DNA from 2 places in the Pseudoalteromonas sp. RWi3 genome. Region 1 is predicted to be linked to the other one. Evidence: predicted binding sites of a transcription regulator. Region 1 holds the regulator's gene; the other holds the start of a gene.
What was found. The regulator sigma-54, encoded in region 1, starts transcription at its own class of promoters, with help from an activator protein. The targets are predictions, from matches to a motif close to GTTGGCACGNNNNTNGNNT.
Positions count from the first base shown of each region.

Region 2: a site for sigma-54 is predicted at 5,500-5,518, ahead of ACFI4Z_RS03605 (LPP20 family lipoprotein). Genes of this name have one in related genera too.

Region 1 is NZ_JBHNYL010000011.1:36,078-43,772, forward strand. Features, by position in the region: gene ACFI4Z_RS13955 (calcium/sodium antiporter) at 1-902, shown strand, start outside; gene ACFI4Z_RS13960 (KpsF/GutQ family sugar-phosphate isomerase) at 925-1,896, shown strand; gene kdsC (3-deoxy-manno-octulosonate-8-phosphatase KdsC) at 1,897-2,448, shown strand; gene lptC (LPS export ABC transporter periplasmic protein LptC) at 2,445-2,999, shown strand; gene lptA (lipopolysaccharide transport periplasmic protein LptA) at 2,989-3,522, shown strand; gene lptB (LPS export ABC transporter ATP-binding protein) at 3,519-4,244, shown strand; gene ACFI4Z_RS13985 (RNA polymerase factor sigma-54) at 4,313-5,809, shown strand; gene hpf (ribosome hibernation promoting factor) at 5,839-6,126, shown strand; gene ptsN (PTS IIA-like nitrogen regulatory protein PtsN) at 6,131-6,583, shown strand; gene rapZ (RNase adapter RapZ) at 6,604-7,446, shown strand; gene ACFI4Z_RS14005 (HPr family phosphocarrier protein) at 7,468-7,695, shown strand, end outside.
Region 2 is NZ_JBHNYL010000001.1:823,422-831,116, forward strand. Features, by position in the region: gene ACFI4Z_RS03565 (flagellar hook assembly protein FlgD) at 1-471, opposite strand, end outside; gene flgC (flagellar basal body rod protein FlgC) at 485-916, opposite strand; gene flgB (flagellar basal body rod protein FlgB) at 919-1,329, opposite strand; gene ACFI4Z_RS03580 (CheR family methyltransferase) at 1,485-2,315, opposite strand; gene ACFI4Z_RS03585 (chemotaxis protein CheV) at 2,336-3,268, opposite strand; gene flgA (flagellar basal body P-ring formation chaperone FlgA) at 3,411-4,118, shown strand; gene flgM (flagellar biosynthesis anti-sigma factor FlgM) at 4,197-4,511, shown strand; gene flgN (flagellar export chaperone FlgN) at 4,504-4,935, shown strand; gene ACFI4Z_RS03605 (LPP20 family lipoprotein) at 5,008-5,460, opposite strand; gene ACFI4Z_RS03610 (flagellar assembly protein T N-terminal domain-containing protein) at 5,600-6,790, shown strand; gene ACFI4Z_RS03615 (LysR substrate-binding domain-containing protein) at 6,774-7,676, opposite strand.

The DNA.
Region 1 (7,695 bases):
ATGGCGCCGCAGCGCTGGCAAAAAACTTTGGCGTACCTACTTTAATTGTTGGTTTAACCGTTGTCGCTATGGGCTCCTCTGCACCAGAAATGATGGTCTCAGCTTCTGCAGCACTTGCGGGTAAAACCGACACTGCCGTTGGTAATGCCGTTGGATCAAATATCACTAATATTTTATTAGTACTAGGTATTACAGCACTTCTTCGTCCTCTTTTGGTGTCATCGACAACACTAAAGCGTGAAATGCCACTTGTATTAATCGTTTCTTTGGGCGCATGGTATGTTTTCTCTGACAACTACTTTTCATTTGCCGAAGGTTTAGCATTATTAATCGCTTTTATTGTGTTTATCGCCGGACTAATCATCATTTCTATTCGTGACAAAAACCAAGCTGATGACCCTTTTGTAAGTGAAGCATGTGAAGATGTGCCAGATAACGTGCCAACTAAAAACGCCTTTTTCTGGCTCGTGGTAGGCATGATATTACTGCCCTTAAGTTCACATTTTTTAGTTGGGTCTGCTGTTGATATCGCAAAATATTTTGGCCTCAGTGACCTTGTTATTGGTTTAACAATTATTGCTATTGGCACAAGCTTACCTGAATTAGCAGCCTGTATAGCCGGGGTGTTAAAAAATGAAGATGACCTTGCATTAGGCAACATTGTTGGCTCAAATATATTTAACATATTAGCTGTTTTGCCTTTGGCAGGTATTATAAACCCATCAATCATAGACCCTTCAGCAGCAAACCGTGACGCACTCATAATGATTGGTGCTACACTCGCGTTAATCGCTATGTCGCTAAGTATTAAAGGGACTCAGCGAATAAATAGAATTGAAGGTGGTTTACTGCTCGCTGCATTTGTAGCGTACCAAGGTTATATTTTTAGCCAAGTAGCTTAATGCCAACATAAATGGATAATAAATGACGCAGTTAAATTTTATTGAGCAAGGTAAGCGCGTACTCACAATTGAGCGCCAAGCACTTGATGATATTATTCAGTATCTAGATGATAGCTTTAATAAAGCATGCCAATTAATGTTTCAATGCCAAGGGCGAATAATTGTTGTTGGTATGGGCAAGTCGGGTCATATTGGTAACAAAATTGCTGCAACACTTGCAAGCACTGGTACCCCAGCTTTTTTTGTTCACCCGGGCGAAGCAAGCCACGGCGATTTAGGTATGATCACTCAAAATGATGTCGTTATGCTTATATCAAACTCCGGCGAAACCAGCGAAGTGCTTAATATTATTCCTGTTATCAAGCGCATAGGGGCTAAAATTGTTGCTATGACAGGTAACCCAAGCTCTTCGATGGCAAAATGGGCGGATGCGCATGTTTGTATAAAAGTATCACAAGAAGCCTGTCCGCTTGGGTTAGCCCCTACAGCAAGCACAACTGCCACACTTGCTATGGGTGATGCTATTGCAGTTGCTTTACTTGAAACCAGAGGCTTTACCGCGGATGACTTTGCGCTTTCTCATCCTGGCGGAAGTTTAGGCAAACGTTTGTTACTGTGCTTGAAAGATTTGATGCACGATGGTGATGCAACGCCTATCATTAAAGATAACCAGCGCATAAAAGATGCCTTGATAGAAATGTCAGCCAAAGGACTAGGTATGACCGCTGTTGTGAATGAAGCTGGACAACTAACAGGGCTATTTACCGATGGTGATTTACGCAGAATTTTAGAACAACGTATTGATATTCATAACACCCTAATCAGTGAGGTTATGACGCGTTCATGTACCACAGCGACAGCCGATATGCTTGCCGCTGAAGCGCTAAACATCATGGAACGTAAACGAATAAATGGCCTTATTGTTATTGATGATAACCAACACCCTATTGGTGCACTTAATATGCAAGACTTGCTAAAAGCAGGAGTTTTATAAATGCAGTTTGCTGATTTATATCAACCACTAAGTAAAGATACCCAGACCCGCGCTAAAAAAGTAAAGCTACTAATCTGCGATATTGATGGTGTTTTTTCTGATGGCCGAATTTACCTTGGTAACCAAGGCGAAGAATTAAAAGCCTTTAACACTAAAGACGGCTTTGGTATTAAAGCTTTAATAAAAAGTGGTATTGAAGTGGCAGTGATTACAGGGCGTCATTCACACATTGTTCAGCAGCGAATGACTAGTCTAACTGTTAAGCATATTTATCAAGGCCAAGAGAATAAATTACAAGCCTATCAAGAGTTAAAAGATACATTGGCTTTAACTGATGATGAAATTGCTTACATTGGTGATGATGGCCCTGATTTACCTGTAATGGAACAAGTTGGTTTTGCTGTAGCGGTTAATGACGCTCACCCGTTGATAAAACGAATAGCACATTACACAACCATGCTACCGGGTGGGTTTGGTGCGGTCAGAGAGCTTACTGATTTACTGATGCTTGAAAATGGCCTACCGCTGACGAGTACAGGGACTAGCTCATGAATAGTGCGCGTTTAATTTTAAGCGTACTATTTATAGGCTGTATGGTTTGGCTTTGGTATCCATACTTTAACCAATCTAACACACAGCAGCTCGTTGAAGAGGATATTATTGCAAAACCTGATTACACAGCTGTCGCATTAAAACAAACAGCCTTTGACGAGCAAGGAAAAATAAGCCACAAAGTAACTGCTGCAAAAATGGAACTATATCAGCAGTTAGGGTTTACTTACTTTGAAGAGCCTATTTTTACTTTATATAATCAAGAGCAAATGTGGCAGATTAATGCAGCTGAGGCCACATTATATGAAAATAACCAGCTGATTTTAGAAGGCAATGTGACGGCAATTAACCTTACAGAAAATGCCATGATAGATCATATTAATGCCGATAACATCCAGGTTGATATTGAGCTACAAACCATGAGTTCAGAACAACCTGTAGAGTTAGTCGGGCCTGATTTAAAAATTACTGGGCGTGGACTAAAAGCCGATTTAAAAGCCGAAGTAATTGAATTAATTAACCATACGCGAACCATATATTATGACCAATAAACTTGCCCAAATGCTTGTAATTCCAAGCCTATTCATTGCTTACTCAAGTGTTGCGCAAAGTGAACTTCCCGCTGCAAACCAAGTATCAATAAGTGCCGATAAACAGCAAGCACAGCTAAAATCTAATGTCGGTATTTTTGAATCGAACGTAGAAATAATCCATGGCGCACGGCGCATTACTGCTGACCGCTTAGAAGTACATAAACGCGACAAGTTAGGTGAGAATAAGCAACTGCTTATTGCAACAGGCAGTCCAGCTTATTTCGAAGAAAAACAAGATGACGGTTCAATCATGAGTGCCAGCGCAAACGAAGTTCGTTACGATGTAGCTGAACGTTACTTAACCCTAATTGGTGATGCCCAGGTTACTCAAGCAGGTCAAAAGATCAATGCTAAAAGCATCTCTTACGACATGGAGCAGCAACTAATTAGTGCGCAAAAAGATGAAAACTCAGATGACCGCGTACATACTATTTTAGTGCCCATCGAAAATAAAAAAGCAAAGTCAAAAGGTCAGCCATGAGTACGTTAAAAGCTGAATTTTTAGCTAAAAGCTATAAAGGCCGCCAAGTTGTAAAGAGTGTGGGTTTAGAAGTAAGTGCAGGAAGCATTGTCGGTTTACTAGGCCCAAATGGTGCAGGTAAAACGACCACTTTTTATATGATTGTTGGTTTAGTACCGAGCGACAAAGGCAAAATAAGCATTGATGATAACGACATTACATTACTGCCTATGCATAGCCGTGCACGATTAGGTATTGGTTATTTACCGCAAGAGTCATCTATTTTTCGTAAATTAACGGTTTATCAAAACTTGATGGCGATATTAGAAACACGAAACGATTTAAATAAGCAAGGCCGAGAACAAGCTCTGGATGGCCTGCTGGATGAATTTAGCATACAACACATTCGCGATAGCCAAGGTATGGCGTTATCAGGTGGTGAACGCCGCCGAGTTGAAATTGCACGCGCATTAGCCGCAAACCCTAAATTTATTTTATTAGATGAGCCTTTTGCTGGTGTTGATCCAATTTCAGTGTTAGATATAAAGAAAATAATTGAACACCTTAAAAACCGAGGCATCGGGGTGTTGATTACAGATCATAATGTACGAGAAACCCTTGATGTTTGTGAAAAAGCCTACATTGTTTCTCATGGTGAGCTAATTGCTTCAGGCACTCCTGAACATGTGCTTGCCGACCAAACAGTACGCGATGTTTATCTGGGTGAGCAATTTAGGCTATAAACCAACGTTCAGCTAACTATCTGCTAAACTTAATTCTGATTACATAATAAAAGGATTGTTAAAGATAAATGAGGCAATCACTCCAGCTGCGCATGGGCCAGCAATTGACAATGACACCTCAGTTACAACAAGCTATTCGTTTGTTGCAACTCAGTACATTGGATCTACAACAAGAAATTCAGGAAGCACTCGACAGTAATCCTTTACTAGAAGTTGAGGAGCATGAATTTAGTGATGAAACTGCAGGCAAAAATGAGCAAAAACAAGACACTGATGAAGTAACAGTCAGTGCATCTGCTGATGAAACACCAAGTGAATACGAACAAGAAAGTAGTGAAGCACTCAGTAAAGAAACTGTCAGCGACGAAATGGCCATGGATGTAACATGGGATGAGTACATGAGCGCTGCGCCTTCTAGCTCATCAGGACCAATGCCTGAAGATGAGTCTATTTACCAAGGTGCTTCCACTGAAACGCTGCATGAATACATTATGTGGCAGCTACAATTAACGCCATTTAGCCCGACCGATGAAGCCATAGCCATTGCTATTGTTGAAGCGATTGATGAATCGGGTATTTTAACATTGAGCTGCGAAGACATTGTTGAAAGTTTAAACAAAGATAATAACGAAGAAGAAATAGAACTTGATGAAGTTCAAGCTGTTTTAAAACGCATCCAATTGTTTGATCCAATAGGGATTGCCGCACGCAGCTTACAAGAGTGTTTATGTATACAACTGAATCAATTCGACCCTGCAACGCCATGGCTTGCAGAGACTAAAATGATTTTAACCGAGCATATCGATCTTTTAGCAAGTCGTGACTATCGCACTTTGATGAAAAAGACTAAGCTTAAAGAAGATGAGCTAAAAGAAGTCATGACACTGATACACAGCTTGAACCCTAAGCCCGCAGATACTATTGTGCGCGAAGAGTCTGAGTATGTTATCCCTGATGTTTCAGTGAAAAAAGTTAAAGGGCGCTGGATGGTGGAATTAAATCCAGAAAGCATGCCTAAAATTAGAGTGAACAGCCAGTATGCCGCCATGTCTCGCTCAGTAAAATCGAGCAGTGACAGTCAGTTTATTCGTTCGCATCTGCAAGAAGCAAAATGGTTTATTAAAAGCTTAGAAAGCCGTAATGAAACATTACTCAAAGTAACTAATTGTATAGTGAAACAGCAGCAAGGTTTTTTTGAACACGGCCCCGAAGCTATGCGCCCGATGGTACTAAATGATGTAGCAGAAATGGTCGAGATGCATGAGTCAACTATCTCACGCGTAACAACTCAAAAGTATATGCATACACCACGTGGTATTTTTGAGTTGAAGTACTTTTTCTCTAGTCACGTAAGCACCGAAAATGGCGGGGAATGCTCTTCTACAGCTATCCGTGCATTGATCAAAAAGCTTATTAGCGCAGAAAACTCAGCGAAACCATTGAGTGATAGTAAAATTGCAGATATATTGGCTGAGCAAGGTATCAAAGTAGCTAGACGCACAATTGCAAAATATCGTGAGTCTCTAGCTATTCCACCGTCAAATCAAAGAAAGAGTTTGATTTAAGGCGTAAAAAACAAAGAAGGAAAATGCTTATGCAAATTAACTTAACTGGTCGCCACGTAGAAATTACCGATTCACTTAGAGACTATGTACACAATAAGTTTGCGAAGCTTGAAAGGCACTTTGATAGTATTAATAATGTACATGTGATTCTTGACGTAGAAAAATTAAGTCAAAAAGCAGAAGCCACAATACATGTTAGCGGTGCTGATTTATTTGCTTCAACTGAACATCAAGATATGTATGCTGCGATTGACGGACTGATTGATAAATTAGACCGCCAAGTAATAAAACACAAAGAGAAGCACGCTCGACACTAATACTATGAAATTAAGTTCACTTACTTCTGAGGACTGCAGTAAAGCTGCGGTCCTTTTTAATAGCAAAAAACGAATTCTAGAATTTATTAGCCAATTGGCTCATGAAAAGCTTCCTCACCTCACACAGCAAGAGATCCTTAACGCATTATTAAATCGGGAAAAGCTTGGTAGCACAGGCATAGGTCGAGGTATTGCTATACCACATGGTCGCATGAGTGGCGCACAATCTCCTCTAGCATTAATCTTAGTGAGTGAAACCCCCATTAACTTTGATGCAATTGATAATCGTCCTGTCGATATTTTTGTAGCACTGATCGTACCTGATGGAGATTGCCAACTTCATTTGAAGACGTTAGCAACAATTGCTGATAAACTTAACGATAAAGAGTTTTGTAAACAACTACGTAGCGCAAAAACAGATCAGGATTTGTATCAAGTTATTGTTGAGCATTCATAAGAAAGTGAAGGAGAGGTTACATGGAATTGATTATTATCAGTGGGCGGTCTGGTTCAGGTAAATCCGTCGCGCTTCGCGTACTAGAAGATCTTGGCTATTACTGTGTTGATAATATTCCGGTCAATTTACTCCCTTCTTTAGTTCGAAGTGTGTCAGAGAATTACGATAAGATTGCAGTCAGTATTGATGTGCGTAATTTACCCAAAGAACAAGAAGAGTTCAACGACATCCTTGAGTATTTGCCTGGCTTTGCAAATCCAACTTTGTTTTATCTCGATAGTGATGATCAAACACTTATCAAACGCTTTTCTGAAACTCGTCGATTACACCCTCTTTCTATCGATAGTTTGCCGCTTGATTTGGCCATTAAACAAGAAAAAATATTACTTGATGTACTAATAACTCGCGCTGACTTTATCTTAGATACCACTGAGCTCAGTGTGCATCAGCTGGCCGAGTCGATCAGAGAAAAGATTTTAGGTAAAAAAGATAAAACACTGATCATAACATTTGAATCTTTTGGCTTTAAACACGGCATACCTAAACAAGCTGATTATGTTTTTGATGCACGCTTTTTACCTAACCCACATTGGGAACCGGAGTTAAAGCCCCTCACAGGTTTAGACCAGCCTGTAAAAGATTACTTAGCAAGCCACAGCATAGTGCAAAAATTTACTTGGCAAATTCAAACGTTTGTACAAACTTGGTTACCGCATTTAGAGCGAAACAACCGTAGCTATTTGACTATTGCTATAGGTTGTACCGGAGGGCAACACCGCTCGGTATATTTAGCGCAAACCATAGGTGAAAGCTTTGCAATGAGCCATAACAATGTAAAAATTCGCCATCGTGAGCAAGATTGATTTTAAATAGGCCTGTTGTATATGCGTTCAGAAGGTACTTTTTTAATTAGAAATAAATTAGGTTTGCACGCAAGGGCTGCAACGGTATTAGCTCAACTCGCCGTTAAATTTGATGCAACTATCACTCTTTTCCAAGATGATAAGCAAGCAGCAGGTGACAGTGTGTTGGCTTTAATGTTACTTGAAAGCAGCCAAGGTAAAGAAGTAAAAGTTGTGTGTGAAGGGCCTGATGCAGAGCCGGCCCTTAAC
Region 2 (7,695 bases), on a different contig from region 1:
AAAGCGCACGGCACCAGGAGGTTGTGAACCAAATTCAATTGTACGAACTAATTGACCTGAGGAATCTTCAATCCGTAACGTTAAATTGTCTACCGGCTCTTGGGCAACGATAGTGCCTTTAGCATCTCTACCAGCTGCTAAATCTAGCGAATCAGATTCAAGTAATGCTTGCTTGCCTACTAAAGTTGAAGCCTGTAACGCCGAATTAGATGTCATCGATGCTGCAAGTGATTGGAAGTTACTATTAAGGTTTGAAATACCTTCTGCCATAGTAAAATTAGTCATTTGCGCAATCATTTGATCGTTGTCAGCTGGCTTGCTTGGATCTTGAAATGACAGCTGCTGTGTTAACAAGGAAAAGAAATCTTCTTGTGTTAACTCATCACTCTTTTCTTCAGTCGAAACTTGTTTATCTTGCCACTTTAACGAATCTAGATAAGTCGACGACGTTGCACTGATATCGTTACTCATAACTTTTCCTCAATTACCGCTGCCCAAGCAACAGTGTTTTACTTAACATTTGCTTTGCTGCATCTGCAACTTGCACATTTGTTTGATAAGAGCGTGAGGCAGAAATCATATTAGCCATTTCTTCTACTACGTTTACGTTAGGTTTGTAGATATAACCATTCTCATCCGCACTAGGATGATTAGGGTTATATTCAATCTGTAATGGTTTATCGCTCTCTACGACACCCAACACTTTAACGCCAACAGACGAACCCTGCATATTAATTTGCGATGCTGAAGCTTTTGTAAGCTCTGCAGCAAACACTGGGTGGCGTGCCCGGTAGGTTTTGTCTTGGCTTGAGCTAATAGTATTAGCATTCGAGATGTTACTGGCTGTTGTATTTAAGCGCACATTCTGTGCACTCATACCGGTACCTGAAATATCAAAAACGTTATATAAACTCATGCTTAAGCTCCTTGACTACCGAGGGCTTTTTTAAGGCCTTTAATTTTACCACTCATAAATTGTAGGCTTGCCTGATACTCTAATGAGTTCTGTGTATACAAGTTTCGTTCCACCTGTATATCTACTGAGTTACCATCACCCGTATCTGCTTGATTTGGCGAGCGAAACATTTCTGCGTTACCTACATAGCGGCTTCCACCAGCGATGTGCTTTGCATTGGTCGTTACCATGTTATTGCCGCCCTGCTGGTTGCTTTTTGCCGCTTTTAAGGCGGAGGCAAAATCGACATCTTTTGCTTTGTAGCCAGGCGTATCAGCATTGGCAATATTGGTTGCTAATAATTCGGCACGTTGAGAACGGATCAACATTGCATGGGGATGCACCCCAAATGCTTTATCAAAACTGATAGCCATAACCATCTCCAAAAATTTGACTTGAGTTGATTAATGCAAAAGATGAGCCAGTTTAATTGACAACATAAAGGAAGGAGTAAACTACTAATTTATAAAAAGAAAACGGCGCTGAAAGCGCCATTGTTTAGAATGTAACCATTGTCAAAAAGGTCAGTTTACTTTTTTTGATAAATAATACCGGGGTTACAACGCACCATATCAAACTCAGTACTTAAGCCAGACATAGATTCTGAGGCACCTAAGAAAAGGTACCCCTTCGGGTTCAGAGCTTGAGCAAATTGCGCAATAATTTTCGCTTTGACTTCAGGCGAAAAATAAATCAACACATTGCGGCAAAATATAATATCGAACTTGCCCATCAAAGCATAAGAATCAAGCAAGTTAAGGTGCCTAAAACTCGTTAGCTTTTTTATAGGATCAGTAACTTGAGCCATGCCATTGCCAGTGTCTTTAAAAAACTTTTTACGTCTTTCAGCAGAAAGCCCTCGTGCCAACGCAAGCGAGTCATACTCACCATGCTTGCACATATCAAGCATAGTGTTAGATATATCTGTACCAATGATTTGCGCGCCCATTTTCAATACACCAGGCTGCTTTGCTTGAAACTCAGCAACAGACATTGCTATAGAATAGGGTTCTTGACCAGAAGAACTCGCAGCAGACCATATTTTAAGCGGACGCCTAAGCTCTTTGTGCTCTGGAAACAATTTGCTTTGTAATAAATCAAATGGATACTGATCTCTAAACCACAGCGTTTCATTTGTGGTCATCGCATCAACCACGGCAGCTCTAAGCTGACGCTCATGAGGACTAAGTGTTTTACTCACAAGCTCAGAAAGAGACTCAACCTTAAAGCGCACCATTAAAGGTGCCAGCCTGCTTTTAACTAAATAAAGCTTATTATCACCTAAAACAATACCGCACTGCTGTTCTAAAAACGTGCGAAACTGATCATATTCGCCCTGCTGTAAATGCTTATTTTCCAAAGTAACACCACCTGTTCGAATTAGTCACAATGAACCCACTTTTTCACCGCAGTTGCTAATTCATCTGGATTGAACTTAGCAATAAAGTCATCGGCACCTACTTTTTCAATCATCGCCTGATTAAAAACACCACTCAAAGATGTATGAAGAATAACATGTAAAGGCGCAAGCTTTGGATCAGCCTTAATCTCTGCGGTTAAGGTGTAACCATCCATTTCAGGCATCTCAACATCAGAAATCAACAAACCAACACGTTCAGTAATATCATTTTTGCAATCAAGTTTAGCAATTTCTTTTAATCGAATAAGCGCTTCTTTACCATTTTTAGCTAGCTCTGTTTGAACACCTAACGGCTCAAGTGCACGCTTAACTTGATTACGCGCCACCGCAGAATCATCTGCGATAAACACAATACGTTCACCTAAGTCTTTTTGAATTTCGCCATCGTTAGCAATGTCTGCACTAACTTCTGTGTTAACCGGGCAAATTTCGTTTAAGATTTTTTCTACATCAAGAATTTCAACAAGTTCGTTTTCAATTTCAGTAACCGCTGTTAAATATGAATACCGACCAGCACCAGATGGCGGTGGCATAATTTTTTCCCAATTCATATTCACAATACGCTCAACGCCACCGACTAAAAAGCCCTGCACGGAGCGGTTATATTCAGCGATGATAATAAAACTGTCTTTAATATTTTCAATTGCAGGGCCGCCCACTGCCATTGATAAGTCAATTACCGAAATAGTTTGTCCACGAATATGCGCAACGCCTCGAATATACGAATTTGATTTAGGCATATTTGTTAAAGGAGGGCATTGCAGTACTTCTCTCACTTTAAACACGTTAATACCAAAGCGCTGCCGCCCTTTTAATTTGAATAATAATAATTCAAGACGGTTTTGCCCAACCAGCTGAGTTCGCTGGTTTACTGAGTCTAAAATGCCTGCCATTTCAATCTCCTAAAGAAAGCTTTTAATAAGCGGAACAATAATTGCTTTCTTCTAATAAAGCTACATAACATTGCGGGAGCGTCTAAAATTTGACGCTAAATATTTATACCCTGTTTTCAACAATAAGCATAGTCGAAACATTATGAGTTTGTTAAATAAAAGCCGAAGATACAATGTTTTTTATTTTCTTGCCAGCTTATGCGTGGTTTCACCTGCGTATGGGCAAATGTATAGCAAAGAAAAACTACAAACGTTAGCAGCTTCATACATTAAGCAGCAGCTTCCTGCAAAAAGTGATGAGTATACTCAAATAACTACACTTGAGTTAGACAGCCGTATTGCTGATAGGTACTGCGAAAACGCATTGCAATTAAATACTCCATCAGAGCCCCCATTTAATAGACAAGTTACTGTGCAGCTTAGCTGTGAAGATGTACAAGGTTGGAGCCAATACGTACATGTTAGAATAGTTGAATTGGCCCCCATGGTTGTTGCATCAGAGCACTTATCACGAGGTGAGGTCATTCAGGCGCACCACCTCAGTATAGAGATGAAGCCAAAACATTTTGTCAGAGTACAGCATGTACAAGACACACAGCACCTTATTGGCAGCCGCAGCAAAAGAAATATTCGCAGTGGTTTACCGATTGTTTTAAGCCAATTATGCATGGTGTGTAAAGGCGATAACGTCAGTATTGTTGCGACAATACGCGGTTTAAAAATAAAAACTTCCGGTTTAGCGCTCGAAGATGGTACATTAGGTGAGCAGGTAAGAGTTAAAAATGCGAAATCAGGGAAAGTTTTAAATGCCCGTGTCGACGGTGTTGAGTCTGTGCAGGTTAATATTTAAATTTTCAAATTTATGCTAAAGTATTAAACATAGATGCCGATAAATAGGCATGTGTTGGATTCTGTATAGGTTATAATCATGGTAAGCCAAGTAAATAAAGGTCAGCAACAGGCTAATGTGCTGGCTAACACTAAACAGCAAAAGGTTGATTTGCAAAACAATAATGCAAATACAGCTCAAACAACTGCGCCTAAGGCAACCGCAGACTCGGTTAGCTTAACGCCACAAGCTCAACAATTGAAATCACTCCAAGACAAAGCACAGCAATCTTCTGGTTTTGATAGCAATAAAGTTGCAGAGCTTAAAAAAGCGATCAGTGAAGGTAAATACCAAATTGATGCTGAAAAGTTAGCTAAGAATATTGCAGCGTTCGAGTTTGATGTATATGGCTGATCACAACAGTCTAATTGCATCAAAACTCACCATGCAGTTAAATTGCTTAGTGTCACTCATTGAAGTGCTTGACGATGAACTTACGGCAATTGCATCACGTCGTGGTAATGGCCTTAAAGACATTGCAAAGCAAAAGTTATCCTTTTTAAATACAATCCAGACTCTTGATAAAGAACTCAGTACGCTACTTAATTCAAATGATACTAAGTCAGATGAGGTAGAAGAACTAATCAGTTCTGTTCGCTCGCACCTAGAAACCTGTAAAAAGAAGAATGACATTAATGCCCATGCAGCTCATCAAGCGCAACTAAGCGTTAAGCAACTCAAGGATATATTAATTGGTGCTCCAACATCGATGACTTATGACCAAGGTGGTAGTGTTGTTCATGGCAGTAGTACGTTAGTTCACAACCTAAAAGCTTAAACCTCAGCGCTCACATTGAGCACGTTAACCCCCCTGTTAGCACTTTAGTTATTTACCGGATTTTTAATTTGCTTAATAGTAAGTCACTTTTTTTACTTCTCGTGGTTTGATCTCACCAATATATAAATCGTGTACGCGTTTCATATCCAGTCTCAGCTCAGTAGCATAACTGTCGCCAACTGGGTAACTTTTAATAACTTGCGCACCTTTGATAATGCCTTGGACTTGGCTTTGTAATTGATCGTTTTGCGCGATGCTACCCTTTACAGTCGTTCCTGCGGTAATCTTTTGCCCATACACTTGCTCAGCAAGCTCACGGTATGCTTCGAGTTTAGATGCTTTTAATGCCATTAATGAGCGCTGTGTATCATTGTCTCCAGGTTGAGCACTTATAGGCGCATAACCAATAGCCTTTAATACAGGGTAGCTATCAGGCTCAACGTATTTATACTGAATATGTTTATCAAAAACGCTACTACAACCAGCTAAGCTCACTGTTGCTATAAAAAAGAGTGTTGTACGCATAAGACCCACATTAAACTACAAAAATAATGACTTCTTTCAATGCATGATTAGTGCCATGATATATTCACACCTTGTAACTATTGGTATATTCCTTGCGTATGTAAGTTAATTAAAAAATACATTAGCGTGGAATCTAGCGATGAACAAACTTTTAAACTGTGCCCTTAGTGCGGCTACATGGCTTACCTTATGTGTAAGCTCAGCGTCCTATGCACAATGGTTTGAGTCTACAGGCCATGCAAACATTCAAAATGATGACATTTCACGAGCTAAGTCAGTTGCAATAAAAGATGCGATAACCCAAGCGTTGGTTTTTTCGGGAGCACGCGTAACCTCTATGCAAACCTTAGTCGATGGCGTTCTCACCCAAGACCAGTTAAAAATAAACAGCCATGGTGAAATTCAAAAAATTGAAATGATCAGTGAAGACCGCCGCGGCGACCAATTTGCAGTCACCCTTCGCTTAGACATATTCCCACAACAAGAACAGTGCCCAGCAAGCAGTTTTAATAAGTTTGTAGCCATCACCCAAACGCAACTTAAGCATCGTGAACAAGCCAAACTTGGTCAAATTTTTGACATTAGCAAAGCAAGCAGCGAAAACTTATATAAAACACTGAGTAACTCCCCTATTAGTACACGCCCAACTGCGTATTTTAACTTTCCAATTCGCGTTGGTGAGTTTTTTACACAACAATACGATTACAGCAATGCTTTACTTGAAGAGATTGCCACACGCAGCAACTCGCAATACGTATTACTAAGCCAGCTTGTAGATATATCGAATAGTGAAAAACTCAATAACGATTATGCCTTCTGGCAAGATGAAAGTTACCAACGCGCTTACAATATCGACTTTGTATTATTTGATGGCACCACATACGAACGCCTATGGCAAAAAAGCTATCGCGGAAAAGGTATTTGGCCATTTGAAAAAACAGACCGTATCGATGTATACAGCGAAAACTTTTGGGGATCTGACTACGGACAAACCATAACGGACATAAACCAAACACTCAGCTACGATTTACAAGCTGCCATGGCCTGCCTTGAGACCCAAGGCAAAATTCTACATATTGAAAACGATAAATTGGTTATTAATTTAGGCAAAGCACACGGAATAGAAAAGGGCCAAATACTAAACGTTGCGCACCACAATTACTTAACGGATGCCGCGGGTAATAAAATGCCAAACATGATCACCACACTCAATCAGGTTCAAATTCAGCAGGTTTACCAACAAAGCGCTATTGCACAAAGTATTGATAAACAACCACTGCCTAATATTCAAATAAATGACGTAGTAGAATTGGCTAATCTAGCGCTTTAGTTAGTTGCTGGCACAAACCAGGGTGTTCGCTTAGCCATTTAGCTAATAGTTCAACACCAGCCAAGTGCGGGTAGTGCTTACGTGATGCCATAACAACCGAACGTTGTTGAGTCGGAAATATGGGTAAGTAAATAATGCCTGTGCGCTCAACACATGCAAGCTTTGGCACAAACGTTACACCGTCATCCATCGCCACTAATGCCAGCAATGTTTCTAAACTATTGCCTTGATACTCACTAGAAACATCAACCCCAGCTGCAAAGCAAAATTGTTGCGCCTGATCTTTAAAGCAGTGCCCATCACTAAGCATTAATAAGTTACATGCTTTTAACTCATCCAATGCTATTTTACCGCGATTAGCCAACTTGTTTTGCAATGACAAAGCCACTAAAAAATCTTCTTTATATAAATTAACCGTATGATAAAGCTTAAGTTCAGGCACATCTGCTAATATCGCAATATCAACTTCACCACTATCAAGCGCGGCTAAGATAGTGTGAGTTTGCATTTCAACAAAAGTAAACTGGCTCTGGGTAAATGCTTCTTTCATTGAGGTAAGTAACGTGGGTAATAAATAAGGGGCAATAGTTGGGATTATCCCTATTTTTACCCTACCTTGTAATGGCGTATCAGATGTTGCCGCCTGCTCTTTTAAAATTTTAGCCTGCTCTAGCACTAACTCAACTTGTGGCAACAAACGTTCACCGTGAGTAGTTAGGGTAACTTGCTTGGTAGAACGGTCAAATAAGGTTACGCCAAGCTCTTGTTCTAGTTTTTTGATTTGCCCGCTTAACGTAGGCTGGCTAACAAAACATGCATCAGCCGCTTTACGAAAATGTTTAAAGTGAGCAACCGCTTTAACATATTCAAGATCTTTTAAATTCATAACACGCCTTAATGATAGT